2 regions of the Microbacterium sp. zg-YB36 genome follow, and region 2 is predicted to be linked to the other one. Evidence: predicted binding sites of a transcription regulator. Region 2 holds the regulator's gene; the other holds the start of a gene.
What was found. Region 2 encodes HspR, which represses chaperone genes until heat shock. Its sites were predicted from a motif close to AAGTTGAGTCNNNNNGACTCAACTT; they were not measured.
Positions count from the first base shown of each region.

Region 1: a site for HspR is predicted at 9,175-9,199, ahead of NQ151_RS08310 (Hsp20/alpha crystallin family protein). Genes of this name have one in related genera too.

Region 1 is NZ_JANJFD020000001.1:1,604,516-1,619,950, forward strand. Features, by position in the region: gene NQ151_RS08265 (DUF2207 domain-containing protein) at 1-488, opposite strand, end outside; gene NQ151_RS08270 (MarR family winged helix-turn-helix transcriptional regulator) at 523-951, shown strand; gene NQ151_RS08275 (ABC transporter permease) at 963-1,697, opposite strand; gene NQ151_RS08280 (ABC transporter ATP-binding protein) at 1,694-2,467, opposite strand; gene NQ151_RS08285 (DUF2804 domain-containing protein) at 2,513-3,514, opposite strand; gene NQ151_RS08290 (glycoside hydrolase family 2 protein) at 3,511-5,331, opposite strand; gene NQ151_RS08295 (MFS transporter) at 5,328-6,641, opposite strand; gene NQ151_RS08300 (L-serine ammonia-lyase, iron-sulfur-dependent, subunit alpha) at 6,710-8,200, opposite strand; gene NQ151_RS08305 (VOC family protein) at 8,240-8,602, opposite strand; gene NQ151_RS08310 (Hsp20/alpha crystallin family protein) at 8,685-9,125, opposite strand; gene NQ151_RS08315 (SDR family NAD(P)-dependent oxidoreductase) at 9,238-10,008, opposite strand; gene NQ151_RS08320 (TIGR02391 family protein) at 10,282-10,761, opposite strand; gene NQ151_RS08325 (DUF5343 domain-containing protein) at 10,758-11,462, opposite strand; gene NQ151_RS08330 (hypothetical protein) at 11,625-12,158, opposite strand; gene NQ151_RS08335 (hypothetical protein) at 12,213-12,872, opposite strand; gene NQ151_RS08340 (hypothetical protein) at 13,067-13,255, shown strand; gene NQ151_RS08345 (hypothetical protein) at 13,288-13,554, shown strand; gene NQ151_RS08350 (hypothetical protein) at 13,568-14,143, shown strand; gene NQ151_RS08355 (hypothetical protein) at 14,218-14,730, shown strand; gene NQ151_RS08360 (MerR family transcriptional regulator) at 15,012-15,236, shown strand; gene NQ151_RS08365 (DNA primase family protein) at 15,316-15,435, shown strand, end outside.
Region 2 is NZ_JANJFD020000003.1:294,972-310,406, reverse strand. Features, by position in the region: gene NQ151_RS10770 (hypothetical protein) at 1-111, opposite strand, end outside; gene NQ151_RS10765 (alternate-type signal peptide domain-containing protein) at 181-909, opposite strand; gene dnaK (molecular chaperone DnaK) at 1,323-3,191, shown strand; gene NQ151_RS10755 (nucleotide exchange factor GrpE) at 3,203-3,829, shown strand; gene NQ151_RS10750 (DnaJ C-terminal domain-containing protein) at 3,843-4,838, shown strand; gene NQ151_RS10745 (heat shock protein transcriptional repressor HspR) at 4,863-5,306, shown strand; gene NQ151_RS10740 (alcohol dehydrogenase catalytic domain-containing protein) at 5,497-6,606, shown strand; gene fabG (3-oxoacyl-ACP reductase FabG) at 6,638-7,396, shown strand; gene NQ151_RS10730 (MaoC family dehydratase) at 7,393-7,851, shown strand; gene NQ151_RS10725 (acetyl-CoA C-acetyltransferase) at 8,021-9,235, opposite strand; gene NQ151_RS10720 (acyl-CoA dehydrogenase family protein) at 9,232-10,470, opposite strand; gene NQ151_RS10715 (QsdR family transcriptional regulator) at 10,564-11,205, shown strand; gene NQ151_RS10710 (acyl-CoA thioesterase) at 11,221-11,634, shown strand; gene NQ151_RS10705 (phosphotransferase family protein) at 11,810-12,844, shown strand; gene NQ151_RS10700 (acyl-CoA dehydrogenase family protein) at 12,844-14,070, shown strand; gene NQ151_RS10695 (AMP-binding protein) at 14,183-15,435, shown strand, end outside.

The DNA.
Region 1 (15,435 bases), on a different contig from region 2:
TGCCCGCCGTCGTCGAAGGTCCACGTGACATTCTCGAGGTCGTACGTGAACACGTAGGTCTGCACGCCGTGCACGAAATCGTCGGCGCGCGAGGTCATCTCGTACACGCCGTCATCAGAATCGGTCTCGGACGGCCGCTCGGCCCCGTTCTCGTCGGTGATCGACACGAGCGACGGGTGCAGCGGCTGCCCGTTGTACGACGACGGGATCGCGCGGCGCATGCCCCGGTTCTGATCGATCTCGGGGAAGATGGCGGTGAACGTCTCGACCACTCGCAGCCGGCTGGTGCCGTCCTCGGCGCGGGTGAGCGTGTAGTCCACGTCGAGCGTGTCGAACGTGAAGTCGTCGACGTCAGCGGAAACCGCCCCCGGCATCGGCCCGGCGGCCACCGCGTCGGCTTGAGCGGGAAGAAGTGCCCCGGCGGATGCCACCGCCATCACCGCGATCGCTCCGAGCGCGACACTGATTCGTCTGACGATCCGCATCATGGTGCACAGCCTATTGGGGCTTACAGTGGTCCCCATGACCGACCGTCACCTCGCCGTGGACGCGTGGGAGGCGCTCTTTCGGGCGCAGCATGAGGTGTTCGAGGAGATCAACGTCGATTTCCAGGATGCCGAGCTGTCGCAGGCCGAGTACGACGTGCTGCTCACCGTCACCCGCTGCGCCGACCTCAGCGCCAGACTGCGTGAAGTCACCGCCAACATGCTGATCAGTCAGCCGAGCGTGTCGCGCCTGGTGGACCGGATGGTCGTGCGGGGCCTCATCACGAAGTGCGCCGACCCGAACGACGGCCGCGGCGCGGTGGTGCGCGCGACGCCGGAAGGAACGGCGATCTTCCGCCGACTCGCGTCCGCCCACGGGCAGCGCATCGCCGCCCGCATGTCGGTGCTCGACGACGACGAACTGCGCCAACTGCGCGACCTCGCCACCAAGCTCCGCCACCGCTGAGAAACCGCGCACTACGGAGTTCGCCGTCGCAGCGTGAGCGGTGCGAGCACGAGGAATCCGACGGCGAACGCCACGACGATCAGCAGCGGCCCCCACAGGTCGCTGCCGTCCTCCCCGGCGGTCACGGCGTTGATCGCGTCGACGGCGTGACTGAGGGGCAGGAACTGGCTGATCGTGTAGAGCGCGTCCGGCATCTCATCGCGCGGCATGAGCAGCCCGCCCAGGATGATCTGCGGGAACACCAGCAGCGGCATGAACTGCACCGCCTGGAACTCGGTGCGCGCGAAGGCGCTTGCCAGCAACCCCAGCGCGGTGCCGAGGATCGCGTCGATCACCGCGACCAGCCCCAGTTGCCAGAGCGCTCCGTCGACCTGCAGGCCGCACACCCCGACAGCGAACCACACCGTCACCACCGCCTGCAGCGTCGCCATCAGCCCGAACGCCAGCGCGTAGCCCAGGATGAAGTCGGCCTTGCCCAGCGGCGTCGTCATGAGCCGTTCGAGCGTCCCCGACCGCCGCTCCCGCAGCGTCGTGACCGAGGTGATGAGGAACATCACCACGAACGGGAACAGCGCCAGGATCGGCCCGCCAAAGGTGTCGAACACCCCCTCCCGGTCGTTGAACAGCCAGGCGAACAGCCCCACCAGCAGACTCGGTGCGACCAGCATCAGCGCGATCGAGCGAGGGTCGTGGCTCAGCTGGCGCAGCACCCGCCCCGCCGTCGCGAACGTCCGAGCGGGATTCATGCCGCGCTCCCGCGACGGCGCTCACGCCGCGGATGCTCGTCCGCACCGCGGACGTCCAGCTCGATCAGCGCCAGGAAGGCCGCGTCGGGATCGGCGGCGCCTGTCATCTCGAGCAGCCCGCGCGGCGTGGTGTGCGTCAGCACCCGCCCATCGTGGATGAGCACGACATCGTCGCACCGCATCGCCTCGTCCATGACGTGGCTCGACACGATCAGCGTCGCACCGGCATCGGCCAATCGGCGGAAGATCGCCCACAGGCTCTGGCGCAGCATCGGGTCCAGGCCCACCGTGGGCTCGTCCAGCACCAGCACCTCGGGCGAGCCGAGCATCGCGACGGCGAGCGAGACCCGGCTGCGCTGCCCGCCTGACAGCGCCCCTGCCAGCTGGGTGCGCCGCCGGGTGAGGCCGACGTCGGCGATGACGCGAGGAACCTCGGATGCCGCGACGCCCAAGACCCGCGCGGCGTAGCGCAGGTTCTGCTCCACCGTGAGGTCGTCGTACACCGACGCGCCCTGTGTCGAGTACGCGACGCGATGGCGCAGCGCAGGGGCGCCGGCGGGTTCGCCGAGCACGGTCACCGTGCCGCCTGCGACGATCTGCACCCCCACGATCGCGCGCATCAGCGTCGTCTTGCCGCCGCCGCTGGGACCCAGCAGCCCCGTGATGCGCCCGCGTGGGATCTGCACGTCGAGACCATCGAACACCGTGGTGCGGCCGCGCCGCACCACCAGGTCGCGCACGTCGACTGCGGCATCCGCATGCGTCGTCATACGCCCATCGTGGCCCTGCCGTCGCTCACATGCGAGAGGTGCGCTTCACCAGCGGTTGTGCACCTCTTCGGCCCAGCCGAGGATGTCCGCGAACGCGACGGTCTCGCCGTCGTCGGTCGTGAACGTGCCCGACCAGTGGCCGAAGCACTGCTCGGTGCGGGAGGACAGCACGACCAGGTCGGTGCTGCCGACCTTGCGGTAGAACGGCGCGAACGTGGCATCCAATCCCCCGCCGGTGATGCGCCACGGCCGTCGCCACTGGGCGAGGTCGTACTCCCACACCAGATCGTCGTGGATCTTGTGCAGCCGACCGTCGACGAGCATCGCGTTCTCGGTGCTGCCGGAGCCGTCGGTCCACTTGCCACCCACCTGCACGCCGATGACGCGACCGCCCGAGACTCCCGACCCGGCGCCCCAGTTCCATTCCACGTCGTACGGCCAGCGGCCACGACCGTGGTCGAGTACCGCCCAGGACTGTCCCGCCGGCACGTCGGAGGTGACCCCCTCGACGGTCACGGTGCCGACTGCGGGGCGCGCGAGGTCCTTCACGGTGTACTGGAAGCGCCGGGAACTCCACGGCACGACGACGGCGAGGCGCTCGTGGCCGTCGGGGAGCTCCGCGACGACGTCGAACGAGACGCCCGCGATGCGCGCGCGCAGCCGGGTGCCGCCCGGCACCTCGTCGATGTCGATCTCGAGGCCCTTGGCCCGTGCGCGCGACGATCCCTGCTCCAGCCGTGGCGCCAGCGTCACACCGCGCGCGGGGATGACGGTGGCCTCGGCGTGCCAGGTGCGCTCGGTGGCACGATCGAGCACCCACACCTCGTGCACCGCGGCGTAGTCGATCGACGACACCGTCAGCGCCAGGATGTGCGTCGGCGTCGTGACGTTCCAGTACTCCCAGCGCTTGTTGCGCCCCCACGAGCGGGTGTGCACGCGGGACGCGTCGACCAGCGGCTGTCGCGCCCACCCCACCGCCGCACGATTGAGCACGCGGCCGTCGCCGGCGGTGAGGGAGACGGGCTCGGTCAGTTCACGCAGGGTCACGCGTGCTCCTCTCGCACCGCGGCGCGGGTGGATGCCGCCTGGCGCAGTCTGTCGTTCATCGCCCGGACGGCGAGTTCGTCGACCTTCACGAATCGGCGGTCGTAGGTGACCATGCCGTTGACCTCATCCTCGACGTCGGTCAGCTGCGTGTAAACGGTCGCCGCGAGCCCGCGTGCGATCGCCGGCGCGATCTCCCGGTCGTGCAACCGCTCGATCGCGCGCAGCAGCGCGGTGCGGGAGCGGTAGCGGCGGTACCCGAAGACCTTGCGCGTCCAGGTGTGCTGCGGCACCGCCAAGCTGTAGCCGCCGTATTCGGTGACCGCCAGCACGCGCCGGTCGCTCCCGCGGGGCACGCGCACCGGGCGGAAGTAGACGTGCAGGCTCCGGAGGTCCCCGGCATCCTGGTCGTGCCAGCCACTGGCGTGGTCGGTCGGCCGCGTGGGGTCGAGGTGGCGCAGGAGCACCGCGATGCGAGCAGCGTCGAACTGCCCCCACCCCTCGTTGAACGGCACCCACAGCGACAGCGACGGCACGCTGCGCAGATGCTCGACCATCTCGATCAGCTCGACTTCGAACCGCTCGCGGCCGACGGCATCCGCCCTCCCGAACCGGGCGTGCCGGGTGTCGTCGAGCGAGGGTGCGCCGAACACCGGCGCGGTGATGATGCTCGGCCGGTAGCGGGTGCCGCCGTTGACCGCGTCCTGCCAGACGAGCATGCCGAGGCGATCGCAGTGGTGGTACCAGCGGAGCGGTTCGACCTTGATGTGCTTGCGCAGCATCGTGTAGCCCAGGCGCTGGGCGAGGCGGATGTCGTACTCCAGCGCGGCGTCGCTCGGGGCGGTGTACCCGCCGTCGGGCCAGTAGCCCTGATCGAGCAGCCCGACCGGCAGATAAGGTGCACCGTTCAGCAGCAGCCGCGGGTATCCGCGATCGTCGACTCCGACGCTGAACGAACGCAGGCCGACGTAGCTGCGCACCGCATCGTCGCCGAGCGTCACCGCCACGTCGTAGAGGAACGGATCCGCCGGCGACCACGGCCGCACCGGCACCGGCAGGGCGACGCGGGCGGCGCGACCCACCGGCACGGTCGCGGTGGCCACGACGGCGCCCTCCGCAGAGATCTCCACGTGCGCTGCGGCGTCCGCACCGTGAACACTCCCGACCGTGATCTCCACCGCGCCGTCGGCAAGATCCGGGGTCAGCACGAGGGCGTCCACCGCGACGCGCGGCACCACCTCGAGCCACACCGTCTGCCAGATGCCCGACTGCGGCGTGTACCAAATGCCGCCGCGGCGACTGGACTGTTTGCCGCGGGCGAGCCATGCGGCATCCGTCACATCGCGCACCGCGAGGGTGAGTTCGTGCTGGTCGCCGCCGGCGAGCGCCGCGGTGACATCGATCGTGAAGGGCAGGTAGCCGCCGGTGTGCCCGCCGACCTCGACGCCGTCGACGGCGACCCGGCACGACTGGTCCACCGCGCCGAAGTGCAGCAGGACGCGTTCGTCGGCGGCGCGTTGCGGCAGCGTGAAGGCGCGCCGGTACCAGAGCGTCTCGGCGGCGCCGAGCGCACGGCCCACGCCCGACAGCGGCATCTCCGGCGAGAACGGCACCACGATCTCGCCGTCCCACACTGTCGGTGCGGCGACCGGGTCGGCGACGTCGAGCGGGTCGGATGCCTGGAACCGCGTGATCGCGTACGACCAGACACCGTTGAGGTTCGTCCAGCCTTCGCGCACCAGCTGCGGCCTGGGATACTCCGGCAGCGGCGCGTCCCGGTCGAGCCGCTCACCCCAGGGGGTCAACATCGGTGCACTCATGCGGCATCCACCTCCTGCGGCAACCGCCGCAGCGCGAGCATCGGCACCACGACGAACAGGGCCACCAGGGCGGCGGCCGGGAAGATCCAGGGCGTGGGCACCTGCTTGACCACACCCAGGTCGACGTACGTCTCATTCGCACCGATGATGACCGCCGAGCCGATGAAGGGACCGATCACCATCGGGATCAGCACGACGAAGATCATGCGCAGGCCCTGCACCATGCCGATGCGGTCCGACGGGGTGGCATCACGCACGCTCGCCGACAGCGACGCCGTCGACAGCATGAACCCGCCCATCATGATCGTGCCGAACAGGATCACGCTCAGCATGTCCCGTACGACGAACATGCCGGCCAGCCCCACGATCATGAAGAACACCGCCGGCAGGATCGCGCGCGTCTTACCGACCCGGTCGACCACCCGCCCGCCGACGATGCTGATCACGGCGGCGAGGGTCAGTACGCTGCCGAGGATGATCGCGTAGCCGTCGATGCGCAGGTACCGCTGGATGTAGATGATCAGGTACGGGAAGAACACTTGGGAGCTCGTGCCGACGACGGCCCACGCCACGAGCAGGATGTACAGCCGCGGATGCGCCCGCAGCGTCGACGGCCGGAGGCCATGCACGAGCGCGCGCAGGTAGCCGTCGGAGGGCGTCCGGATGTCGGGGGCGTCGCGCACCAGGAACCAGGCGAGCACGCCGACGGCCGCGGTGGCGAGGCCGATCATCCCGAAGAACAGCTTCCATTCGCCGGCCTGGGTGAGCCCGTCGAGCAGGCCGAACACCAGCAGCATCGCCATGAGCGGCAGCACCGACAGCACCGAGTCGACCCGGCCGCGGTCGGCGGGGGTCGTCGCATCCGTCACCCACGCATTGAACGCGGCGTCGTTCGCGCCCGAGCCGAACATCGACATCACGCAGTCGAGCAGGATGATGGCCACCACCGCGGTGCCGACCAACTGCGCGGCCTGCGCGCCGGCCGAGGGCTGCACGAGCCCGAAGGTCGCCGTCGTCAGGCCCCACAGGATGTAGCCGATCGCGATGAACGGGCGCCGCCGGCGCACCCGATCCGACCAGGCGCCCACGACCATCGTCGACAGCGTGGCGGCGACGGCGGATGCCGCGACCAGCACCGCGATCACGGTGGGATCGGTCGTGATCGTGTCGTACACGAACACGTTGAGGTACATGTTCTCGACGGTCCAGGCGAGCTGCCCGACGAAGCCGACGAGCACGACGACCCACCAGGTGCGGCCTGCCACGCGCGGCAGCCGTACGCGTGCGGGCGTGGGGGTGGGGACGGACATCGGCTTCCTCGCTGACGGACCGGAATTCGGGTGCATCGATCCTATGCGGCGCGCGGCCGCGGCATCCGTCAGCACTCGATGACGTTGACGGCGAGCCCGCCTTCGCTGGTCTCCTTGTACTTCGTCGACATGTCGATGCCGGTCTGGCGCATCGTCTCGACGACCGCGTCCAGCGAGACATAGTGGGTGCCGTCGCCTCGCAGTGCCAGTCGTGACGCCGTGACGGCGGTGGACGCCGCGATGGCGTTGCGTTCGATGCAGGGGATCTGCACCAGCCCGCCGACGGGGTCGCAGGTGAGCCCCAGGTGGTGCTCCATCGCGATCTCGGCGGCGTTCTCGATCTGGCGGTTCGTGCCGCCCATGACGGCAGTGAGCCCGGCGGCAGCCATCGCACACGCGGAGCCGACCTCGGCCTGGCATCCACCCTCGGCGCCCGAGATCGAGGCGTTCGCCTTGAAGAGCGACCCCAGGGCCGTGGCTGTCAGCAGGAACCGGCGGATGCCGCGGCGGCGATTCGCGTCGGCGAGCGCCGGGGCATCGGCCGCCGCTGCGGCACCCTCCGTCGACGGGTGGAAGCCCAGCAACGCGCTGCCGACCAGCTCGCCGTAAGGGGTGACGGCGTTGCCGGAGCCCAGGCCCGAGTCGGCGAGGAACCGCCACCAGTACATCGCGACGGCCGGCACGATGCCTGCCGCCCCGTTGGTGGGCGCGGTGACGACGCGGCCGCCGGCGGCGTTCTCCTCGTTGACGGCGAGCGCGAACGCACCCAGCCACTCCCCCGGCAGTTCGCGTCGGCCCCCGGCTTCGGCTTCATCGAGCTGGGCGCGGATCGCGCCGGCGCGACGCTTGACCTTGAGCATGCCCGGCAGCACGCCGTCGGCCAGCAGGCCCGCCTCGACGCACGCGGTCATGGCATCCCAGACGGCGTCGAGGCCCGCGGCGACCTGCTCCTCGGTGCGCAGGGCCTGCTCGTTCAGGCGCGCTGCTTCGGCGATGGTGATGCCGCGTTCGTCGCACAGCGCGAGCAGTTCTTCGGCGCTGTCGTAGAGCAACGGGAAGGGACGGCTCGCGACCGGTGGCGGCGCCCCATCGCGGCGGATGAAGCCGCCACCCACGGAGTAGTACGTCTCCTCGGCCACGGCTTCGCCGGTGGCATCCGTCGCCGTCAACGTCATCGCGTTCGGGTGCCCCGGCAGCCGGGTACGGGGGGCGAAGGTGATGTGGTCCTTCGTGAACGGCACCGGATGTGTGCCGTCGAGGTGGAGGTGCTGCCCCTCGGGCCAGTTCGTCCAGGCGTGGCGCACGGCGTCGGGGTCGACGGTCTCGGGGGCGTGGCCCTGCAGCCCGGCCACGACGGCATCGGGCGTGCCGTGGCCGATGCCGGTGGCGCCGAGGGAGCCGTAGAGGGAACAGGCAACGCGCGCGACGCGGGGCAGCCCGTCGGAGTCTCGCAGGCGGGCGGCGAAGTCACGGCCGGCCCGCATGGGACCGACAGTGTGGGAGCTCGAGGGTCCTACTCCGATGGAGAACAGCTCGAACGCCGATACATAGGCGCTCACGCCTCGAGCCTACGACCTCGAGGCCTCTCGGGCGGGTGTTCAGGGACGCTGGAACGCGATGAGCCCGACGAGGTTGCCCTCGGAGTCCCGCAGGAAGGTCTGCCATTCCTCATGGCCACTGGGTCCCAGGGTGTCATCGTCGTGACGGAAGATCACGTGCGGCGCGGTGACGACCTCCACCCCGGCGAGGCGCTCCAGGGTCTCGTGCACGTTGTCGACGTGCAGGTAGATCAGCGCGGACGGCGCACTGCGGTCCAGCAGCAGACGCACGCCGTCCAGGTCGAAGAAGAGCAGCCCGGGGTCGTCGAAGCGCGCCCTGGGCTCAGTCTCGAGCAGCGTCGAATAGAACGCCTCGGCACGGTCGAGGTCGTCGGCGTGCTGTGCCACCTGCTGCAGTTTCATGTCGGGCAGTCTCCCATGCGCTGTCGGAAGAGAAGGAGCCCCGGACGGGCGGTCCGGGGCTCCGTGGCGTCGTTGCGACGCGTTACGCCTGGTGCGACTCGCTGACTTCGAGCGTGGGGCTCGAGTCGTCGGTGGTCACTTCCACCTTGCGGGGCTTGGCCTTCTCGCTGACCGGGATCCTCACGCTCAGCACGCCGTTGCGATACGTCGCGGCGATGTGCTCGGTGTCGAGTCCCTGCCCGAGGCTCAGCTGGCGCAGGAAGCTGCCGGCCTCGCGCTCCCGGGTGATCCACTTCACGCCTTCTCCGACGTTGAGGGTGCGCTCGGCGCGGATCGTCAGCAGCTGGCCGTCGACGTCGATGTCGACCGAACCCGGGTCGACGCCCGGCAGATCGGCGGCAAGCACGTAGTGGTCGCCTTCACGGTAGAGGTCCATCGGCATCTGCCGCGGGCCGCGACGCGTGGGGTCCATCAGGTTGGTCGCAAAACGCTCCAGGTCGCGGAGCGGGTCGTAGGTCGCCATTTCGTCTCCTCTCGAGCGGTGCCGGACATCCGGCATCCATAGGTCTCTAAACTTGAGTCTCCTTGACTCAAGTAAGTCCAGATTAGCACTCGGCAGCGAGAGTGCCAAGGGGTTAGCGGGGCCTGGCAGCCGCCTCGGGATCGGGTCCATTGACCGACCGGCCACCGTCGACGGGGAGGATCGCGCCGTTGATGAAAGCCGCCGCGCCCGACAGCAGGAACGCCACGACTGTGGCCACCTCGTCGGCGGTGCCGGCCTGGCCGAGGGGTTGCAGTTCCGCGAGCTGTGCGTCGACCTCGGGGTGCGTGCTGCGGTACTCATCGAGCCGGGCCGTGGCGATCGCGCCCAGCGCGACGGCGTTAGTCCGGATGCCGTTCGGCCCGTGATCGACCGCGACCGCCCGCGTGAGTCCCTCGATCGCGGCCTTCGCCGTCGCGTAGGGCAGTGCCCCGCGCACCGGGCGCTGCGCCTGATGGGAGGAGACGTTCACGATCGCGCCGGGGCGATCGCGGTGGGTGAAGTGGCCCACCGCTGTGTGGCAGCCGGTGACGGCAAGGCGCAGGTTCGCGTCGATGAGGGCGAGGATGTCGGCGGCGGTCGCCGTGGTCAGGGACGCGTCCCGGAAGATCGCGGCGTTGTTGACCCACCCCGCCAGCGGCGCGACGGACTCGGCCTGCTCGGCCGCACTGCTCGCGATGGCCGGATCGCCGGCGTCCCCGGTGACGAGTTCGGTCGAGGGGCGTGCCGAGTCGCCAAGTGTGTCCGCGGTGTCGATCACGACGACGTGCCCGTCCTGCGTGAGCCGCGCGGCGATGGCGGCGCCGATCCCCCGCGCTCCCCCGGTGACGACGAACGACCGCTCCGAACCCTGTTGGCGCGACATGGCATCCATTCAACCCAGTCGCGGTGCGCGTGTCAGCCCGGGAACAACGAAGGCCCCGCGGTGACCGCGGCAATACTGTCTCAACACAGTGTGCGCCCGAAGAGACTCGAACTCCCAACCTTCTGATCCGTAGAGGGAACGGGTGGCACTACGACCACCAACGGCTACCCGCTCCGACCCGCGTTCAGCCCCGTATTTCCGCCCTTCCCGGCGAACTCTCGGAGGTCGTCGCAGGCCGTCGTGGGAGCGCGCCGGAGCTGTTTCCGAGCTGATTCACGTCCGCAGACCTGCGGCATCGAGCTTGCGCAGTAAAGCCGAGGCAATTGAGAGATGGTCCAGACAGGTGTCGGGATCATCTGGAATGTCGACCTCGTGGCCGCGTGGATTCCGAATTCCAGACTGGGCACCCGCGAAGATGTATCGATAGCCGAACTGCTCGTCACGGTCAGAGTCCGTTGTGGCGCTGTTGATCTGGAGCGCCGGGCCATTCTCATCGAATGCCTTCATCATCAACGCATTGCCCGTCAGGCGACGGAGGCCGCTGAGTCGCTTCACTTCTTGTTCGATGAACTTGAACGCGGTGAAAGTGGCGTCATCGAAGTAGCCATCGTCGTATTGTCTGCGCACCTTCGCGGGAAGGTCGGGATGGATGTTGCGGACCTCGAACGGGTGCAAGTCTGCTGGCCGCTCCTCGACTTCAACCGCTTGCGCGGGATAGGCCCGCGCAAGCTCTTCAAGATCGTCTAGGTTCACGCCGGGTACAGATGCTTCCGGATGCTCGCGAACATCGCGTCGTACTCTTCCGCCGTCGCTCCGACCGGCACGTTGATCTCGACACGCACAGAGAGCCCGATCGGTCCACCATTGGACACCCCGTGGTTCAGCATCGGACTACCTGAGGGCTGCTGGTTAACGTCGTTCTTCGGCGGCGCATCGCTGGCGGCAGCGGCCTTCTTTGGTGGCGTCTTCGCGGGGCTCTTTACCGTTGGCTTCGACACTGGCCGCGCTTCAACAGGAGCACCATTGCCCGACACACCCGCGAGGGTGAGGAATGTAGACGCCTGTCGCCCGCCGATCAGGTCGGTCGTCTTGTCGACCATCCGGAACCAGTGCGACAGCGATTCGCGACTCGCTACCCAGGCGTCGGGTCCCAGCTCGTCAAACACCGGCTTGTAGGCCTTCTGAAGCAGCGCAGTCAGACCCTCGTGAAAGTGCTCGTCACTCCCATAGAAGGCATTGGCAGCTTCCTCGACCTTCGCACCCCCATCGTCAATCAGTCCGAGGAAACGCAAGACGTTGATGAGGTAGGACTCGTTACCAGGTGCAATTCCCATGCGCTTGAAATAGGCGGCGTCGACGGCGCTGGGGAACGATTTACGGAATTGTTCCAAAGTCTTTATGAGCGCGCCAGGGCCAGATATGTACGGATAGGTATTGGCCAAGGTGTCCTCCATCGGGCGCGGGCGAGATGACCGCATTTTCGCAGACCACTCGGCGATCCGCGGGACCCCACGCTGGGCGTAGGCGCACGAGAACGGCGCGGTCGGGGCAACTTCCCCTACCGCGCCGTTTGCGTTGGTCTCTGGCCATCCTCGCCACGAGGGCAGGCGGTTAGGTCACTCCACCGTGACGATCACGTCGAGGCTCGCGACGTTGTCGCCGGTGATCTCTTCCGCCGACACCAGCGGTCCCGTCAACAGCTCGCCAGCCGAGCCGATACAGGCCTGAACGCTGTCGGGCTGATTCCTCGCGATCGGCAACGTGATGGACATCTCATAGGTGCCCTTGAGCGGCGTGCCCTTGTCCGAGAACGGCCCGAAGGAGACCTTGCCGTCTTCGAGCGTTCCCTCGTCCTGAGCGAAGTACCCGCCCTCCACGAAGAAGCTCGCGCCCAACGCCGCGCCATCCGGAAGGTTTGACGCCGCGTCGATTGTGATGCCGCCGCTCGCATCGACCACCAGTTCGTAGGTGATCGTGACGTCGATTGGCGTCGGTGGGCACTCTGTGACCTCCTCAGAGGGCGCGGTCTTGGGTGGAGCGGAGGCAACGGGTTCGGAGGTCGCAGACGGTGTTGCCGGGGTGCTGGGTGCGCAGGCGGACAACGCAAAAGCCATCACGACGACGACGGCAAGCTTCGGAGCGAGTCTCATGCGTCCAGAATGGCATTCATTCGCATGAAGCCGGACGCGCGCAGAATGGCGGAGTCACACCTTCACGTTCGCCTTCATCCAGGTCTCAGTGGCCTTCGTCATTCCCTGGGACAGCTCGCGCAGGCCCAACGACAATGCGATGGCAAATTCCACAATCTTGCTCCTGAGAATGGCGTCTTCGCCTTTATCGAGCGCATCCCGCGACAGCGCCCACTTCGCCGAGTTCTCGACGCCCGACTCTTTGCTGACGAAGTGGGCCACGACCTCGTTTCGGATGAGCGTCAGGTCAGCGCTGAACCGCTTGTCCTCGCGCATGGGTTTCAGGCGAGCCTCGATCGCGTCGCGCGCTTCCTGGAACTTGTCTATCTCCACGAAGGTTGCGAGCCGACCATGCTGCTTTCCTGCAGCCGCCCGAAGTTGATTGAGCAAGATGCCGACGCCTCGCTCGGCCTCGATGAGTGCCAAGGCCAGATACTTCTCCGCCGTGATGCGCGCGGACGGGTCGGCGAGGAGATTGCGAAGGCTGACGCGGATGTCCAGATCGACCTGTGTGATGAAGAACTGGACGTTCGAGTAAAGCCGCAGCACGTCAAGGTCGCCTTTTACATCGGCATACGTGGCGACATTCTTCGCGGCCATAACGACGGCCTTTTCCGCATCGGGGATGCTCGCGTTGAAACCGGCGACGATGTCGGAATTCCCAGGAGGGTTCATGGGGTAATCCTGACGCATGCAAGATCGGCCTTGCAAAGTCCCAGATCAGCGGCGGAATGGTATTCCATCGGATTCTCTGATTCTCAAGCGGCGCGACCCACCGGCAGGGAAGACTTAACTTACTGACCCACCAAATGAGAGCAGCTGAAATGCCCCGAGGACGCCGCCGCACACTGCCCGAAGGCAGCGTGTCCGTGAAGACCCAGATTCCCGCTGAGGTAGGCGCGGCGGTCGATGACCTCGTGGCCGCGAGCGGTGGGGTGAGCAAGGCGGCGATCCTGCGCCAGGCGATCCTCATCGGCTTGCAGCAGTTCGCCGAAACCAACCCCGAACTCGCCGCCGCACTCGCCAATGCGCCGGTGACCGAGACGAGCGCCGCGTAGGCGTTCGAAACCAACCCAACGAAAGGAACACCATGCCCGCGAAATACATCATCGACGCGAGTCACAAGCAGTTCGATGAAGCCACCGGCCTCCCGGCCTACCCGCGATCCACGTCCGGCACCGAGGTCAAGCTCCGCCGGGTGCAGAAAAGCCTCCAGACGACCATCGCTCGTACCGAAGCCGCCATCGACCGTGCGCTGAGCGAGTTCGCCGACGCACTGGACGCTGAGGACCGCAAGGAAGCCGCACAGGCTCGCATCGACAATCTGACCAACAAGCGCAACCAGCGCCGCATCTGAGAGGAACCCCATCATGGCAACGAAAGTCACCGGCCCCGAGTCCATCACCCCGGACGTGCAGCCCGAAGAGAACGTCCGCTACCGCGACATGGGCGGAACGATCGTCAACGTCATCGGTCCGAATCAGCTCGATGGCCCGCGCATCGCCGCTCGCGAAGCCCAGTACGGAAACCGCCAGGCCGAGATCGAGGCGGTCATGGACATCGACCAGGCCGCATTCGACCGCGTCCGCCCCGTGGAGGCAAGCATGGCCGCTCGCGCCGAGCACCTGATCGATGAGGTCGAGCGCAAGGGTAGCGACACCGTGCCCCCCGGCCTGCTCGAGTCCACCGAGGGCATCGTGACCCAGCTCAACAACCTGGTCACCCAGCTCGAAAGGGGGACGCCCGCCAGCCAGCTCGCCGAGCGGTTCAAGCAGCTCCAGAACCAGGCGATCACGATGGCGCTCCCCAAGGTGGTCCGCGCGCTTCAGATGATCGAGGAAAGCCACCTGCCGAACATGGAGGACCCCTATGGCCGTGTCCAGAACAAAGTCATCGCCAAGATGCCCAACTCCAGCTTCCGGCCGCTGCGGCCACGTCGCCCCTGAGCATGACGAAGGCCGGTGCCTTCCACTGGCACCGGCCCTCATCTGAACATCACCCTATGAGAGGAACACACGACATGTCATCCCTAGCAACAAGCCTACCTGACCAGGCATTTGTTCCGCTGACGACCCCGCTCGACCCCTATCACGACGTGTTCTGGGAAGTGGAGAGCGAGCCGGAACTGGGCTTGACCCCGCGAACCAAGATGCTGGCACTGCCGGCCATCGCTCTCGCCACGCTGGAGCTGCACGCGGCCCCGGCGAAGACGTGGCGACCGACCACCCGAGGCCTCGTTACCGAGGCGTCGATCCGCGCCGCGATTTGGAAGGATCGACGCGGTTACAGCCTGTCGGCCTACGAGATGGCACTGAATTTCCAAGCGTTGTTCTTCCACGGCGACGGTCGACGCGGCGGCAACATGCCTCTGCTCGGACTCGACGTGCTGCGCGGCATCGATCGGCTGTCGGTCTGCGGCACCCAGCTTTGGTGCTCCATGCCAACTAGCGCCGACCCGTTCGAGTTCGAGACAGTGAGACTGACCACGGCACTCAAACGGGTCGCGCCCCGCGCCGCCCTGCGAATGGCGTAGGGTAACCTCTCAAGTCCAGCGGCGTCCGCGTCGCAGGCAAGCAAGACCAGCTCCGGGGACGGAGCGAAGCGCCGGGTGGCCGGCACAAGTCCGCTGATAAGCAAAGGCGGCAGAAGACCGAGGAGACTCGGCAAGAAGTCCAGGAGACTGGCGAAAGCCCGGAGGCGTCCGGCAAGAAGCCCGCTGAGAGAAAAGGCGGCGCATCCATCTCGACATCACCGATGTCGCGATCTTGATGCGCGCCGCGACTCGCGGAGTGCGATTCATCTAAGGAATCTGCAATGGACGCCACATCCACCTCTGAGCACCCTGCATCCCGCGGCCTGCTCAACAAGCCACAGGCCATGGAGTACACCGGCCTGACCGCCTCCCAGCTCGACCGCGCTCGCTGGGAACACAAGATCGAGTACTACCGGCTCGGCAACGTCGTGCGGTACTCGATCCAGCAGCTCGACGCCTATCTGGAGTCCTGCCGCATCCCCGCCAAGGGTGGTGTGCCGTCGTGAGCGCGCGGGTGAAGTGACCCCGTCCGAGATTCCCGATCACGATTCCGTCTCACCAAGGACGACCTGAGAGAGCTCGCTCATGAGTACACGCACACGCACGATCCGGCTGACCGGAGCGAAGGCGGTCGCGACCCCGCCGCCCACACCACCCAAGCTCGCCCCTTTGTCAGCCCGCGACCTCGCTTACATCGCCGAGCGC
Region 2 (15,435 bases):
GCCGAGCACGATAACGGCCACGGTGCTCAATGTCGCCAGCAGCAAGCGGGTCGGAGTCGACGCCAGACGCTTGGCCCGCCGGGCGGCGTGGCGCGTGCTGCGACGGGACATTCGGGTTCCTCGGTGCGGTGGTGGGTGGAAAAAAGGGCTCGCCTCCGGTGGAGGCGAGCCCTCGGATCGCTAGGCGGCCGGGGCCGGGGCCGGGGCCGGGGTCGCACCGTCCTGCGTCAGGGTGACCTTGAGGTCACTGAGGCTCACCATGCCGGTCTTGGCGGCGTTGTTCTCGCCGTCCGTGCCGGCGGGGAAGGTGATCGTGACCGTGACCGTCACGTTGCGGCTCATGCCGGTGCTGCCGGGGGTGACGATGAAGTCGTTGACGTTATCGACGGTATCGAGCTTCGCCGTGATCGTGGGGACCACGGGCTCGGCGGGGTCCTCGGTCTCGGCGGGGTCCGCGGGCTCGGCGGGGTCCGCGGTCTCAGCCGGGTCAGGGGTGAGGGTGAGGGTGGCGCTCGAGGTCAGGAAGCCGGCCAGCGCCAGGTTGGCGGCTGCCTGCTCCGGGGAGAGTGTCGCGGGGAGGACAGCCGTGACCGGGGCGATCGAACCGGGCGTGAGGCCGAGAACAGCGGTCAGGCTGTCGCCGTAGGCGCTGACCTGCATCGTCTTGGTGTACGTGAGGACGTCACCGGGGGCGATCAGGTACTCGCCGATGTCGATCGCGGTCGTGGACCCGTTGGCGGTCCAGACGCCTTTCTCCTCGTCGTTCTCGACGATGAGGTTGCCTGCCGTGATGGTGGCGCCGGCGCCGGCGTCCGCCGACGAGTTCCAGGTGGCGAACGTGCCGCCGCCGCCGAGCAGCAGGAGGACGCCGGCCGCGGTGGCGATGGAGGCCTTGGTGGTCTTGTTCATGATGTCTTCCTTCGTAGCGGCTCGGTGCCGCAGTTTTCGGGATGAGGGGTTTGTGGGCCCGGCACGCCGACGTGAACCTGTCGGCTTGGGCATTGCCTAGTTTTCGCCGCTGACCGCAAGACCCGTGCCGCTTCTGTGCGAGCAACCCGCAAGATCGGGGCAATGTCGGCTGAGCTGAGAAGCCACGATGCGCGAACCTCAAGAAATCCCCAAGAAAAGGTCGACTCTGGGCCAACCGGGCCGCCGTGACCCCTCTCTACGGCTGCCATCATCGGCATCCGCCCCGCCAAACTTGACACCTCACGACTCAAGTTCGATTGACATCGGAAACCCTGTCGCGTATCCTTGAGTCATCGCGACTCAGGTTGACGTCGCCCCGAGATTTTTCAGATCCACACGAAGGAGAAACACACATGGCACGTGCAGTGGGAATCGACCTCGGAACGACCAACTCGGTCGTCAGCGTCCTTGAGGGCGGCGAACCGAAGGTCATCGCAAACGCCGAGGGCTTCCGCACGACCCCGTCGGTCGTCGCATTCACCAAGGACGGTGAGGTGCTCGTCGGTGAAACGGCCAAGCGTCAGGCCGTCACGAACGTGGACCGCACCATCACCTCCGTCAAGCGCCACATGGGCACCGACTGGAAGACGCAGTCGATCGACGGCAAGGCGTACACGCCGCAGGAGATCTCGGCCCGCATCCTGCAGAAGCTCAAGCGGGACGCCGAGCAGTACCTGGGTGACACCGTCACGGATGCCGTGGTCACCGTTCCCGCGTACTTCAACGACGCCGAGCGTCAGGCCACGAAGGAGGCCGGCGAGATCGCGGGCCTGAACGTGCTGCGCATCATCAACGAGCCCACCGCTGCCGCCCTGGCCTATGGCCTGGACCGCGGCAAGGAAGACGAACTCATCCTCGTGTTCGACCTCGGTGGCGGCACGTTCGACGTGTCCCTGCTCGAGGTGGGCAAGGACGACGACTTCTCCACCATCCAGGTGCGCTCCACCGCCGGTGACAACCGCCTCGGTGGCGACGACTGGGACCAGCGTCTGGTCGACTTCCTCATCAAGCAGTTCAAGGACACCACCGGTGTCGACGTCTCGGGCGACAAGATCGCGCTGCAGCGTCTGAAGGAAGCCGCAGAGCAGGCCAAGAAGGAGCTCTCCAGCTCCACCTCGACCAGCATCAACCTGCCTTACCTGTCGCTGACCGACTCGGGCCCCGTCTCGCTGTCGGAGACGATCACGCGCGCCAAGTTCGAGGACCTCACCAAGGACCTGCTCGACCGCACCAAGAAGCCCTTCGAGGACGTCATCCGCGAAGCCGGCATCAAGGTGGGCGACATCGACCACGTCGTGCTCGTGGGTGGCTCCACCCGCATGCCCGCCGTTTCGGAGCTGGTGAAGCAGGAGACCGGCAAGGAGCCCAACAAGGGCGTCAACCCTGACGAGGTCGTCGCCGTGGGCGCCGCCCTGCAGGCCGGCGTCCTCAAGGGCGAGCGCAAGGATGTGCTGCTGATCGATGTCACCCCCCTGAGCCTCGGCATCGAGACCAAGGGCGGCATCATGACCAAGCTCATCGAGCGCAACACCGCGATCCCGACCAAGCGCAGCGAGACCTTCACCACGGCAGACGACAACCAGCCGTCCGTGGCGATCCAGGTCTTCCAGGGCGAGCGAGAGTTCACCCGCGACAACAAGCCGCTGGGCACCTTCGAGCTCACCGGCATCGCGCCGGCTCCCCGTGGCATCCCGCAGGTCGAGGTCACCTTCGACATCGACGCGAACGGCATCGTGCACGTGTCCGCCAAGGACAAGGGCACTGGCAAGGAGCAGTCGATGACGATCACCGGCGGCTCGTCGCTGCCGAAGGAAGACATCGACCGCATGGTGCGCGAGGCCGAGGAGCACGCGGCCGAGGACAAGAAGCGCCGCGAGTCCGCCGAGACCCGCAACCAGGCCGAGACGCTGGCCTACTCGATCGAGAAGCTCATCAAGGACAACGACGACAAGCTGCCCGCCGACGTCAAGTCGGATGTGCAGGGTGACGTCGACGCTCTGAAGACGGCTCTGGCCGGCGATGACGACGACGCCGTGAAGACCGCGTTCGACAAGCTCAGCCAGTCGCAGGGCAAGCTGGGCGAGGCGATCTACGCCTCGGGCCAGGCTCAGGGCCAGAACCCTGACCCGGCGGCGACCGACCCGGGCAACGGCGAAGTGCCGAACCCCGAGGAGGACGTCATCGACGCCGAGGTTGTCGACGACGAGGACGAGAAGAAGTAGAGATCTCAGACATGACCGACAAGGACTTCGAAGAACCGATCGACGAGGTCCCCGGTGACAAGGGGTCGGAGGCTCAGGCCTCCGACCCCGAGTCGCAGGGGGCTGAGCCCGCGGCATCCGCTGCGGACGGCGACGGCGAACCCGAACTGACCATCGAAGACATCCTGGCCGCGGCGCAGTCCGCGGATGCCGCCGCTGCCGATGCACCGGCGCAGTCGGGTGCCGAGCCCGACCTGCTGGTGGATCTCAAGCGGGTGCAGGCCGAGTACGCCAACTACCGGCGTCGTACCGAGGAGCAGCGCGAGGTCGAATTGGAGCGGGCACGCGGTTCCGTGGCCCGGAGCCTGCTGCCGGTGCTCGACGATCTCGACCGCGCCGAGAAGCACGGCGACCTCACGGAGGGCAGTGTGCTGTCGGCGGTCGCCGACAAGCTGCGCGGGATCGTGAGCAAGCTGGGCGTGGAACGCTACGGCGAGGCGGGCGACGTGTTCGACCCGCAGCAGCACGAGGCGATCTTCCAGGCGCCGACCCCCGGCACGACCGATCCGACGATCCTCGAGGTCGTCGAGATCGGCTACCGGCTGGGCACGACCGAGCTGCGTCCGGCGAAGGTCGTCGTCGCGGTTCCGGCCGAGTAGGACGGGGGCATCGATGGCGAGTCAAGACTGGTTCGATAAGGACTTCTACTCCGTCCTCGGCGTGAGCAAGGACGTCAGCGATGCCGATCTGAAGAAGACGTACCGCAAGCTGGCACGCAAGTATCACCCTGATTCCAATCAGGGTGATGCTGCGGCGGAGGCGAAGTTCAAAGAGGTCAGCGAGGCGTATGCCGTGCTGAGCGACGCCGAGCAGCGTGCCGAGTACGACCAGATCCGCGCGATGGGGTCTGGTGCTCGCTTCACGGCGAGCGGGCAGGGCGCCGGCGGCTTCGAAGACGTCTTCAGCATGTTCGGTCATGGCCGGGGCGGTCCGCGCACCCAGTCCACCGAGGACTTCGACGACATCTTCTCGATGTTCAACCAGCAGCAGGGCGGCAGGTTCGGCTCCGGCCGGTTCGGCCAGACCTCCGGCGGGTTCCGTGGATTCGGTGGTCCCACCAAGGGCAGCGACGTCACGGCACGCACGACGATCGACTTCGTCACCGCAACCAAGGGCGAGACGATCACCCTGGCAGGTGAGGACGGCAAGCCGTTCAAGGTCAAGATCCCCGCGGGCGTGAAGGACGGGCAGAAGATCCGGCTGCGCGGTCGGGGGCGCCCGTCGCTCGACGGCGGTGAGAACGGCGACATCGTGGTGACCGTTGCGGTGCGTCCGCACCCGGTGTTCACCCGGGAGGGTCTGAACCTGCGCGTCACCGTGCCGGTGACCTTCACCGAAGCCGTGCTCGGGGCGACCATCGAGGTGCCGACGCTCGGGGGCGACCCCGTGAAGTTGCGCGTCGCACCCGGCACGCCCTCCGGGCGCGTGCTGCGCGTCAAGGGGCGGGGCGTTGCCACCGCGAAAGGCACCGGTGACCTGCTCGCCGAGGTGCAGATCGCAGTGCCGGCGCACCTGGAGGGCGAGGCGAGGGAAGCCCTCGAACGCTTCCACGAACTCGAGCCCAAGGAGAACCCGCGCGCGGATCTCATGCAGAAGGCGCGCGGATAGGTGCTCGGCGGGGGAGGTGAGCGCGTGAACGACCAGGTCGACGAGGACAGCCCGATCTTCGCGATCGCGGTCGCCGCGGAACTGGCGGGCATGCATCCGCAGACCCTCCGCCAGTACGACCGCATCGGCCTCGTGGTGCCCGATCGCACGCGGGGCGGGTCACGCCGGTATTCCACGCGCCACGTGGCACAGTTGCGCGAAGTGGCACGCCTGTCTGCGGAGGGCATGAGCCTGCCGGCCATCTCGCGCATCATCGAGCTGGAGAACCAGGTGCGGGATCTGCGCCGACAGGTGCGCGACCTCGAGCACCGCGTGCGCGCGGAGATCGAGAACCGCCCCGGCGCCCGCGTGTTCGCCGCCGGCCCCAGCGGCGGGGTGGTCACGCTGCGCCACGGCAAGCGGGTGCGCCGCGCCACCGACATCGTGCTGTGGCGCCCGCGGCATCCGGACGACGACCAGCACGACTGAGCCGACTCACCCGGTACGACGGCCCCTCGCGTAGCGGGGGGCCTTCTGCGTGCGTAGCTGCCGAGTGAGTATTCGTGCTGCCGAGTGAGTATTCGTGCTGGCGAGTGAGTTTTCGTGCTGGCGACATACCGCGCAGTCGGTATGCTGGCATCGCCCGATGGAACCGCCGCAGGCGAACGAGGAGGTTCGGATGCAGATCACGGGAGCCGTGCTGGAGGTGTCTGGTGCCGCAGCGCCATTCGCGGCATCCCGGCCGTTCACCGTCGGGACACTCACGCTCGACGAGCCCGGCCCGGGCGAACTGCTCGTGCGCATCGAGGCCGCGGGTGTCTGTCACTCCGACCTGAGCGTCGTCGACGGCAATCGGCAACGTCCGACGCCGATGCTGCTCGGCCACGAGGCTGCCGGCATCGTCGAGGCGGTCGGCGCGGGCGTGGGAGACCTGCGACCGGGCGTGCGCGTCGTCATGACCTTCCTGCCGCGCTGCGGAGCGTGCGCCGGCTGCGCGACCGACGGCCGCCTGCCGTGCGAGGTGGGTTCGGCGGCCAACACTGCGGGCACCCTGGTCGGCGGCGGCATCCGGTTGCGGCGGGGGACGGATGCCACGGAGCCGGTGTTCCACCACCTGGGCGTGAGCGGTTTCGCCACGCATGCCGTGGTCAGCCGCACCTCGGTGGTGCCGGTGCCGCCGGACGTGCCGGGGGAGATCGCGGCGCTGCTGGGCTGCGCCGTGCTCACCGGCGGTGGCGCGGTGATCAACGCCGCACGCCCCGCATCCGGATCCTCGATCGCGATCGTCGGACTCGGCGGGGTCGGGATGGCGGCGCTGCTGGTCGCGGTCGCGCTGGGGCTCGACGTCACCGGGGTCGACGCGGTGCCGGGCAAACTCGACCTCGCGCGGGAACTGGGTGCCGTCGCTGCGCTTTCGCCGGCGGATGCCGTGGCGCGAGGCATCCGCATGCCGGCCGTCATCGAGGCTGCCGGATCCGCGCGCGCGTTCGAGACCGCGGTGGCGCTGACCGCACCCGGCGGGACGACGGTGACCGTGGGGCTCCCGGCGCCCGACGCGCGGGCCACGGTGTCGCCGCTGCAGGTGACCGCCGAGGCGCGCACGATCATCGGCAGCTACCTGGGATCGGCGGTCCCCGCCCGCGACATCCCGCGGTACATCGAGCTGTGGCGCGCGGGCCGGCTACCGCTGGAGCGGCTGGTGACCTCCCGCATCCGGCTGGACGACATCGACGCCGCGATGGACCGCCTCGCCGCCGGCGGGGAACTGCGGCAACTCATCGTCTTCTGACTCTGCCATGCCCGACGAAAGGACCCCCCGCATGACTCGTATCGCCCGTACCGCGATCGTCACCGGAGCCGCGCGCGGCATCGGAGCCGCGACCGCCCGACGTCTCGCCGCGGCCGGTCACGCCGTCGCGGTGCTCGACCTCGACGCCGCAGCGTGCGCCGACACCGTCGCCGCGATCGAAGCCGAGGGCGGCCGTGCGCTCGCCGTCGGTGCGAACGTCGCGGATGCGAGCGCCGTGGCATCCGCCGTCGATCGCATTGCGGCGCAGCTCGGTGCACCGACGATCCTCGTGAACAACGCGGGGATCATCCGCGACAATCTGCTGTTCAAGATGAGTGAGGATGACTGGGATGCCGTGCTGACGGTGCACCTGCGCGGGGCGTTCCTCATGACCAAGGCCGTGCAGGCGCACATGGTCGAGGCCGGGTGGGGGCGCATCGTCAACCTGTCGTCGACCTCGGCGCTGGGCAACCGCGGGCAGGCGAATTACGCGGCGGCGAAGGCGGGGATGCAGGGGTTCACCAAGACCCTCGCGATCGAGCTGGGGCGGTACGGCGTGACCGCGAATGCCGTGGCGCCTGGGTTCATCCAGACCGACATGACCCGGGCGACCGCTGAGCGGATGGGGGTGCCGTTCGAGGATTTCGTGACCGCGATGGCGGCGGAGATCCCGGTCGGGCGCGGCGGCACGCCCGACGACGTGGCCGCGGCCGTGGCGTTCTTCACGGCCGAGGATGCCGGGTTCATCTCGGGTCAGGTGCTGTACGTCGCGGGCGGGCCGCGGGCATGAGCGTTCAGGTGTCGTCGCCCGGGTCGATTGCCGCGGTCGTGGGGGCCGTGGCGACGGGGGAGTGGTTCGAGATCACGCAGGAGCGGATCGCGGCGTTCGCCGACGCGACCGAGGATCGGCAGTGGATTCACCTGGATGCCGAGCGGGCGGCATCCGGTCCCTTCGGGGGGACGATCGCGCACGGATACCTGACGCTGTCGCTGCTGCCGCGGCTGACCGACGGATTGCTGCAGGTGGGCGGGGTCGCGATGGCGGTGAATTACGGCCTCGACAGGGTGCGGTTCCTGCAGCCGGTGCGCGCGGGGGCGCGGGTGCGGGCGGTGACGGAGCTCACCTCTGCGGACGAGACTGCCCAGGGGGTGCGGGTGGGGATGCGCACGACCGTCGAAATCGAGGGGGCTCGCAAGCCCGCGCTGATCGCCGAGACGCTGGCGCTCCTCGTCGCTGCCGAGTGAGTATTCGCGCCCTCGAGTGAGTATTCGTACTGCCGAGTGAGTATTCGTACTGCCGAGTGAGTATTCGTGCGCCCTCAGAGCGGGTGCCGACGAGTACTCAATCGGCAGCAGCAATACTCACTCGACGCGACGAGTACTCACTCGGCAGCAGCAATACTCACTCGGCAGCTCACTCGCGGGCGAGGATCAGCGACATGCCCTGGCCCCCGCCGACGCACATCGTCTCGAGGCCGTAGCGACCCCCCGTCGCGGCGAGCCCGTTGATCAGCGTCGACGTGATCCGTGCCCCGGTCATCCCGAACGGATGCCCCACCGCGATCGCGCCGCCGTGCACGTTCATCCGCGAATCGTCGACGCCGAGCTCCCGCGCCGACGGGATCACCTGCGCCGCGAACGCCTCGTTGATCTCGACCAGATCCATGTCGTCGATTCCGAGTCCAGCCCGCGCCAGCGCCTGCCGCGACGCCTCCACCGGCCCGAGCCCCATGATCTCCGGCGACAGTCCGCTCACTCCCGTCGACACGATCCGCGCCAGCGTCTGCAGCCCGAGCTCGTTCACCACCCGCTCCGAGACGATCACCACCGCCGCGGCCCCGTCGTTGAGCGGACAGCAGTTGCCCGCCGTCACCGTGCCGTCGGGGCGGAACACCGGGTCGAGCCCCGCAAGCGCCTCGACCGTCACGCCCGCCCGCGGGCCGTCATCCGCGGCGACGACCCGCCCGTCGGCGAGCGTCACGGGCGTGATGTCGCGCGCCCAGAACCCGGACGCGATCCCCGCCTCGGCCCGCTGCTGCGACCGCGCCGCGAAGGCATCCTGCTCCTCGCGCGTCACCCCGTGCACCTGGGCCACGTTCTCGGCGGTCTGCCCCATCGCGATGTACGGGTCCGGCGACGCCCCCAACACGCGCGGGTCGACCCACACCGGCGCCCCCGCCCCACTACGCGCGGCCGTCCGCGCCGCGGCATCCGCGAACACCGGATTCACCGCATCCGGCAGGTCGGCGAACCCGTACGCGTACTGCGACACCGACTCCACCCCGGCCGATACGAACACGTCACCCTCGCCCGCCTTGATCGCATGGAACGCCATCCGTGTCGTTTGCAGCGACGACGAGCAGTACCGGTTCACGGTCGTGCCCGGCACGGCATCCCACCCCAGCAGCACGGCGACGATTCGCGCCAGGTTCATGCCCTGCCGCCCGGCGGGCTGCCCGGTCCCCAGCATCAGGTCGTCGATGCGTGCGGGATCCAGCGAAGGCACCTGCGCGAGCGCGGCCTGCACCATCTGCGCCGCGAGATCGTCGGGGCGCACGTCCGCGAGCGACCCCTTGCGCGCGCGACCGATGGGCGAGCGGGCCGTGGCGACGATGTATGCCTCGCTCATGAGGTGAACGCCTGGATGCCGGTGATCTCGCGCCCCACGATCAGGGTGTTCATGTCGTGGGTCCCCTCGAACGTGTAGATCGCCTCTGCATCGCAGAACGCCCGCGCCGCGCCGTAGTCCAGCGTGATGCCGTTGCCGCCCATCACCTCGCGGCACAGCGCGACGCTCTCCCGCATCCGCGCCGAGACGAACGCCTTCGCCATCGCCGACTGTGCGTCGGTCTGTGCGCCCTCGTCCTGCAGCTGCGACACCCGCGTGCACAGCGCCAGACACGCGGTGATATTCGACAGCGCGGTGGCGAGCTTGTGCTGCACGAGCTGGAACGACGCGATCGGCTTGCCGAACTGCTCCCGGGAGCCGGCGTACCGCACCGCCGCCTCATACGCGCCGATGCCGTTACCCAGCGCCTGCCAGGCCACCTCGGCGCGGGTGAGTCGCAGCACGATGGCAACTTCGGTGAACGATGCGATCCGCTGCAGCCGCAGCGATTCCGGCACCACCACCCCCGACAGCGTGATGTCGGCGTTCTCGACCGCCCGCAGCGACTGCTTGCGCTCGATCTTGATCGCCGAGTAGCCCGGCGTGGAGGTCGGGACGATGAATCCCTTCATCTCATCGTCGGCGGTGTCGCGCGCCCACACCACGGTGATGTCGGAGAACCCAGCGCTGCCGATCCAGCGCTTCGCGCCGTCGATCACCCACTCGTCGGTGCCGTCCGTGCCGACCCGGCGGGTCGCAGTGGTCTGCAGTCCCCGCGCGGTGTCCGACCCGGACAGCGGCTCGGTCAGCGCGAACGCGCCGACCAGCTCGCCGCGCGCCATCGGCGGCAGCCACTGTGCCCGCTGTTCGTCGGAGCCGCCGACCCAGATCGCGTTCATCGCCAGGCCGCTGTGCACTCCCATGAACGTCGCCGTCGAGGCATCCACGCGCGAGATCTCCAGCGCGACCCAGCCGCGATACAGCGCACTGTTGTCGTACTGCGCGACCTCGGGGATGCCGGCACCGAGCATGCCCAGCTCGGCGAACCGCGGGAACAGATGCCGCGGGCTCTCCGCGCGTTCCCAGAACTCATCGGCGCGTGGGGCCACCTCGTTCTCGAGAAAGGCACGGATGCGGCCCAGCTGCGCCCGCTCGGCATCCGTCAGCGCGGACTGCAGGTCGTAGAAGTCGGCGTCGAGGCGCGTCGCGGGCGGCGCATCGGCGCGCTCGGTGGGGCCTGACAGGGTGAGCGCCATCGCGTCTCCGATCGTCGGTGATCCGGTGTGCCGCCCATCATGCAACATTTCTGTGAATGTTGCATCCATCGCCGCCGACGATAGAGTTCCGGCATGTCCCTGCCCGCGCCCGAGGCCGTCGTCACCATCGCGACGGTGGGGGTGGATGCCGCCCCCTCCTGGCTCTCGGAGCGGATGGCATCCCACGCCGACTCTCGCCGCGCGTTCTACCTCGCGCGGCAGCAGTTCATCGCCGGGAACCGCATCGACATGGGTGGTCTGGCCGCCGCGCTCGGCGTGGACCGCACGTCGCTGTTCCGCTGGGTCGGCAACCGCGACGCGCTGCTGAGCGAGGTGCTGTGGTCCCTCGCGATGCCGACGCTCGTGCAGGCCGACCGGGCCACACTCGGGCGCACCGGTGCTGACCGGCTGGCGGAACTGCTCACCCACTTCGTCGCCGATCTGAACCAGGCGCCGTACTTCCGGGAGTTCCTGCGCCGCGAGCCCGCTCGTGCGCTGCGGCTGCTCACCACCACGGAGAGCGAGATCCAGCGGCGCTACGTCGCGACGGCGGAGTGGCTCGTGCGTGCCGAGCTCGGCGACCAGCCGCTGGGCGGCGCGATCGACGTGCACAGCCTTGCCTATCTGCTCGTGCGAGTGTCGGAGTCGTTCACGTACGCCGACCTCATCGCCGGCGACCGGCCCAGCGCCGACCGCGCGCGTGCGGCGTTCCGCTTGTTGCTGCGCGCGGACTGACACCCAGGAGGACCCATGACGCACTACGGCGTGCGCCGCCCGTTCGCCACCCGCTGGCGCGACAACGACCAGTACGGGCACCTCAACAACGTCGTCTACTACGAGGCGATGGACACCGCGGTCAACGCCTGGATGATCGCCGAGGGTGGCCTCGACCCGGCGTCGTCGCCCGCCATCGCGCTCGTGGTCGCCTCGTCGTGCGACTACCGCGCGCCGGCATCGTTCCCCGAGCCTCTGGAAGTCGGCATCGCGGTGGAGCGGCTCGGCACCACCAGCATCACGTGGGCGCTGGGGATCCTCCGCGCCGGCGAGGACGAGCCCATCGCGGTCGGCCGGTTTGTGCACGTGTTCGTGGATGCCGCGACTCGCCGGCCCGTACCCGTTCCGACCGACGTGCGCGACGCGGTACAGGCGCACCTGCTCGGCTGAGCCCTGCGGGGGTCGGGTCGGTTCCGTGGGGTTCGGTGCCGGATACGCGCCCCGAACCGGGGGATTCGGGGGTTCGGTGCCGGATACGCGCCCCAAACCGCCGAGGGTTGGACGCAAACCGACCAGGCGGTATGCTCGGGGGGCGTCGCGGTGCGGCGCGGGGAAGGGGTCGACGATGACCGACGTGCCGGGGCTCGACGCGCAGGCCTTGACGGCGTGGCTCGCTGCCGCGCACCCGGATCTCGCGGACCCCGACAGCGACCTCATCGCAACCGTGATCGCGGGCGGCCGCAGCAACCTCACCTACGCGATCGAGGGCGCCCGACGCCCCCTGGTGCTGCGCCGCCCGCCGCTCGGGCACGTGCTGGCCAGCGCGCACGACATGCGCCGCGAGCACCGCGTGATCTCGGCGCTCGCCGACACGCCCGTGCCCGTCCCGGTCGCCATCGACATCGTCGACGACACCGGCGGGGACATCACCGGCACCGCCTTCTTCCTGATGGAGCGCGCCCCCGGGCGGGTGCTGTCGACTCCCGCGCACAACGCGCCGTATTCGCCGGCGGGACTGCGGGAGCTGAGCGTCGACCTCGTGCGGACGCTCGCCGATCTGCACGCCGTGGATGCGGCATCCGTGGGTCTGGCCGACTTCGGCCGGGCAGACGGCTACCTGAGCCGGCAGCTGGCCACGTGGCGACGGCAGCTGGACGCGTCCCGGTCGCGCCCGACGCCCGCGCTCGACGAATTGCAGGAACGACTGGGGGAGGGGATGCCGCAGACTCGCCGCTCCGGGATCGTGCACGGCGATTACCGACTCGACAACGCCCTCGTCGACGGGCCAGCACCGCGGCTGTCAGCGATCCTGGACTGGGAGATGGCCACGCTCGGGGATCCGCTCGTGGACCTTGGGATCTTCGCGCTGTACTGGGACATCGCGACGTTCCCGGACGCGTTCGGCGGCGCGATCCCCAGCGCCGTCGACCCGGCGGCGGGCTACCCGGGATTCGACGAGCTCGCCGAGGAGTACGCCCGCCGGGCCGGCGTGGACCTGCCCGCCCTCGGCTGGTATCGCGCGTTCGCGGCGTACAAGCTCGCGGTGATCCTCGAAGGCATCCACTACCGGTTCCGCTCCGGCGACACCGTCGGTGACGGCTTCGACGCCATGGGCGCGCTGGTGGAACCACTCGCCCGGCAAGGACTGGAGGCACTCTGATGGATTTCGCGCTCGATGAGACCACTCGCGACCTCGCTGCACGGGCGCGCGCGTTCGTCGATGAACACGTGCTGCCGGCGGAGGCGGTGCTGCAGGCGCAGCTGGCTGCCACGCCCGACCAGTGGGGGTTCCGCCCGATTGTGGCGGAGCTGCAGGCGCGTGCCCGGGAGGCGGGGCTGTGGAACCTGTTCCTGCCGGGAGAGCACGGGGCGGGGCTGACGAACCTGCAGTACGCCCCGCTCGCCGAGATCACCGGGTGGAGCCCGCGGCTGGCACCGGTGGCGTTCAACTGCGCAGCTCCCGACACCGGCAACATGGAGGTGCTGCACGATTTCGGCACGCCCGCGCAGCACGAGCGGTGGCTGCAGCCGCTGCTGGACGCGCGCATTCGCTCGGCGTTCTGCATGACGGAGCCTGATGTGGCCTCCAGCGACGCCACCAACATCGAAACGCGCATCCGGCGGGACGGTGACGAGTACGTCGTGACGGGGCGCAAGTGGTGGTCGACGGGGGCGATGAATCCGGATGCGGCGATCTTCATCGTCATAGGCAAGACCGATCCGGATGCCGAGCGGCACCGGCAGCAGTCGATGATCCTGGTTCCGCGGGACGCGGTGGGCGCGCAGGTCGTGCGAGCGCTTACGGTGTTCGGCTACGAGGATCGCGACCACGGCGGGCACGCCGAGGTGGTGTTCGACGATGTGCGCGTGCCGGCGTCGAATCTGCTTGCCGGGGAAGGGGACGGTTTCGCGATCGCGCAGGCGCGGCTGGGGCCGGGGCGCATCCACCACTGCATGCGGGCACTGGGCACCGGCGAGCGGGCCCTGGCGCTGATGACCGCACGCGCGAACGAGCGGGTCGCGTTCGGGCGCACCCTGGGGGAGCAGGGGGTGATCCGCGAGTGGATCGCCGAGGCGCGCATCGAACTGGAGGCGCTGCGGCTGCTGGTGCTGAAGACCGCGTGGCTCATGGACACCGTCGGCAACCGCAACGCGATGACCGAGATCCAGGCGATCAAGATCGCGGTGCCGCGCGCGGTGCAGCGGATTCTCGACCGGGCGATCCAGGTGTTCGGCGGCGCGGGCGTGTCCCAGGACACCCCGCTGGCCGAACTGTTCGCCGGCATCCGGACCCTTCGGATCGCCGACGGCCCCGACGAAGTACACCTCAATAGCCTGGGCCGCGCCCAGCTCCGCTCCCGAGTGAGTATTCCTGCCCGCGAGTGAGTATTCGCGCTCTCGAGTGAGTATTCGCACCGCCGAGTGAGTATTCGCGGTCGCGAGTGAGTACTCGAGCCTGTTCCGTACAGCTGTTCCGTTCAACGATGAAAGGACCACCGTGACTCACCGACCCGACCCCGCGATCGACGATCCCGGCTTTGCGACCCTCTCGGTCGCCAGCATCCTCGCCGAGTCCGCTTGGCGCCACGCCGACCGCCCCGCCCTGCATTTCGCCGGGACGACCACGACGTACGCCGACCTCTGGGACCAGGCCCGTGCCTATGCCGGTGCCCTGCGCGATCGCGGCATCCGCCCCGGGAGCCGTGTCGCGATGATCGTGCCGAACGTGCCCGACTTCGCCCGCGTGTATTACGCCGCGCTCGCGCTGGGCGCGGTCGTCGTGCCGGTGCATCTGCTGTTCAAGGCGCAAGAGATCGCATACGTGCTGCGGGATGCCGAAGCCGACCTGTTCGTCGTCGCCGCACCGCTGCTCGGCGAGGCGCTCCCCGCCGCGATGGCCGCCGGCATCCCCGTCGTGACGGTACTGCTGCCGCCGGACACTCCGCCGCCGGCCGGTGATCTGCCGCGCCTGGAGGCCGAGGCGGCCGTCGCCGAGCCGATCGCCCGGCTGACCCCGACGCGTCCGACCGACCCGGCGACGATCCTGTACACCAGCGGCACCACCGGCACCCCGAAGGGGGCCGTCGGCTCGCATCTCGCCCTCGTCGAACAGGTGCACTGCACCCTCATCGACTCCTTCGATGTGCGCGCCGCGGACGTCGTGTTCGGCGGGCTACCGCTATTTCATACCTTCGGGCAGACGGCCGTGATGAACGTGGCGTTCCGCGCCGGGGCATCGATCATCCTGCTGCCGCGGTTCGACGCCGACGACGCGCTGCAGCTGATGATGGCGCACGGGGCGACGGTGTTCACCGCCGTGCCGACGATGTATGTCGGCATGCTCGAGGCGGCCAGGCGAGTGGATGCCAGACCGCCGCTGCGCTACGCCGTCTCGGGGGGTGCGGCCCTGCCGGTCGCGGTGCTGGAGGCGTTCCGCGACGCGTTCGGCGCGGATGTGCACGAGGGGTACGGGCTGACCGAGACCGCGCCGATCGTGTCGTCGAACACGCTCGCCGAGCCGATCCGTCCTGGCACTGTGGGGCGCGCACTGTGGGGGGTCGACATCGCCATCGCCGATCCGGAACACGAAGAAGCGGTGCTGCTGCTCGACGATCCCGACACGCTCGGGGAGGTCGTCGTGCGCGGGCACAACCTGTTCAAGGGGTATCTCGGTCGACCGGATGCCACGGCGGCGACCGTCGTCGACGGCTGGTTCCGCACGGGCGATCTGGGGAAGTACGCCGAGGGCGT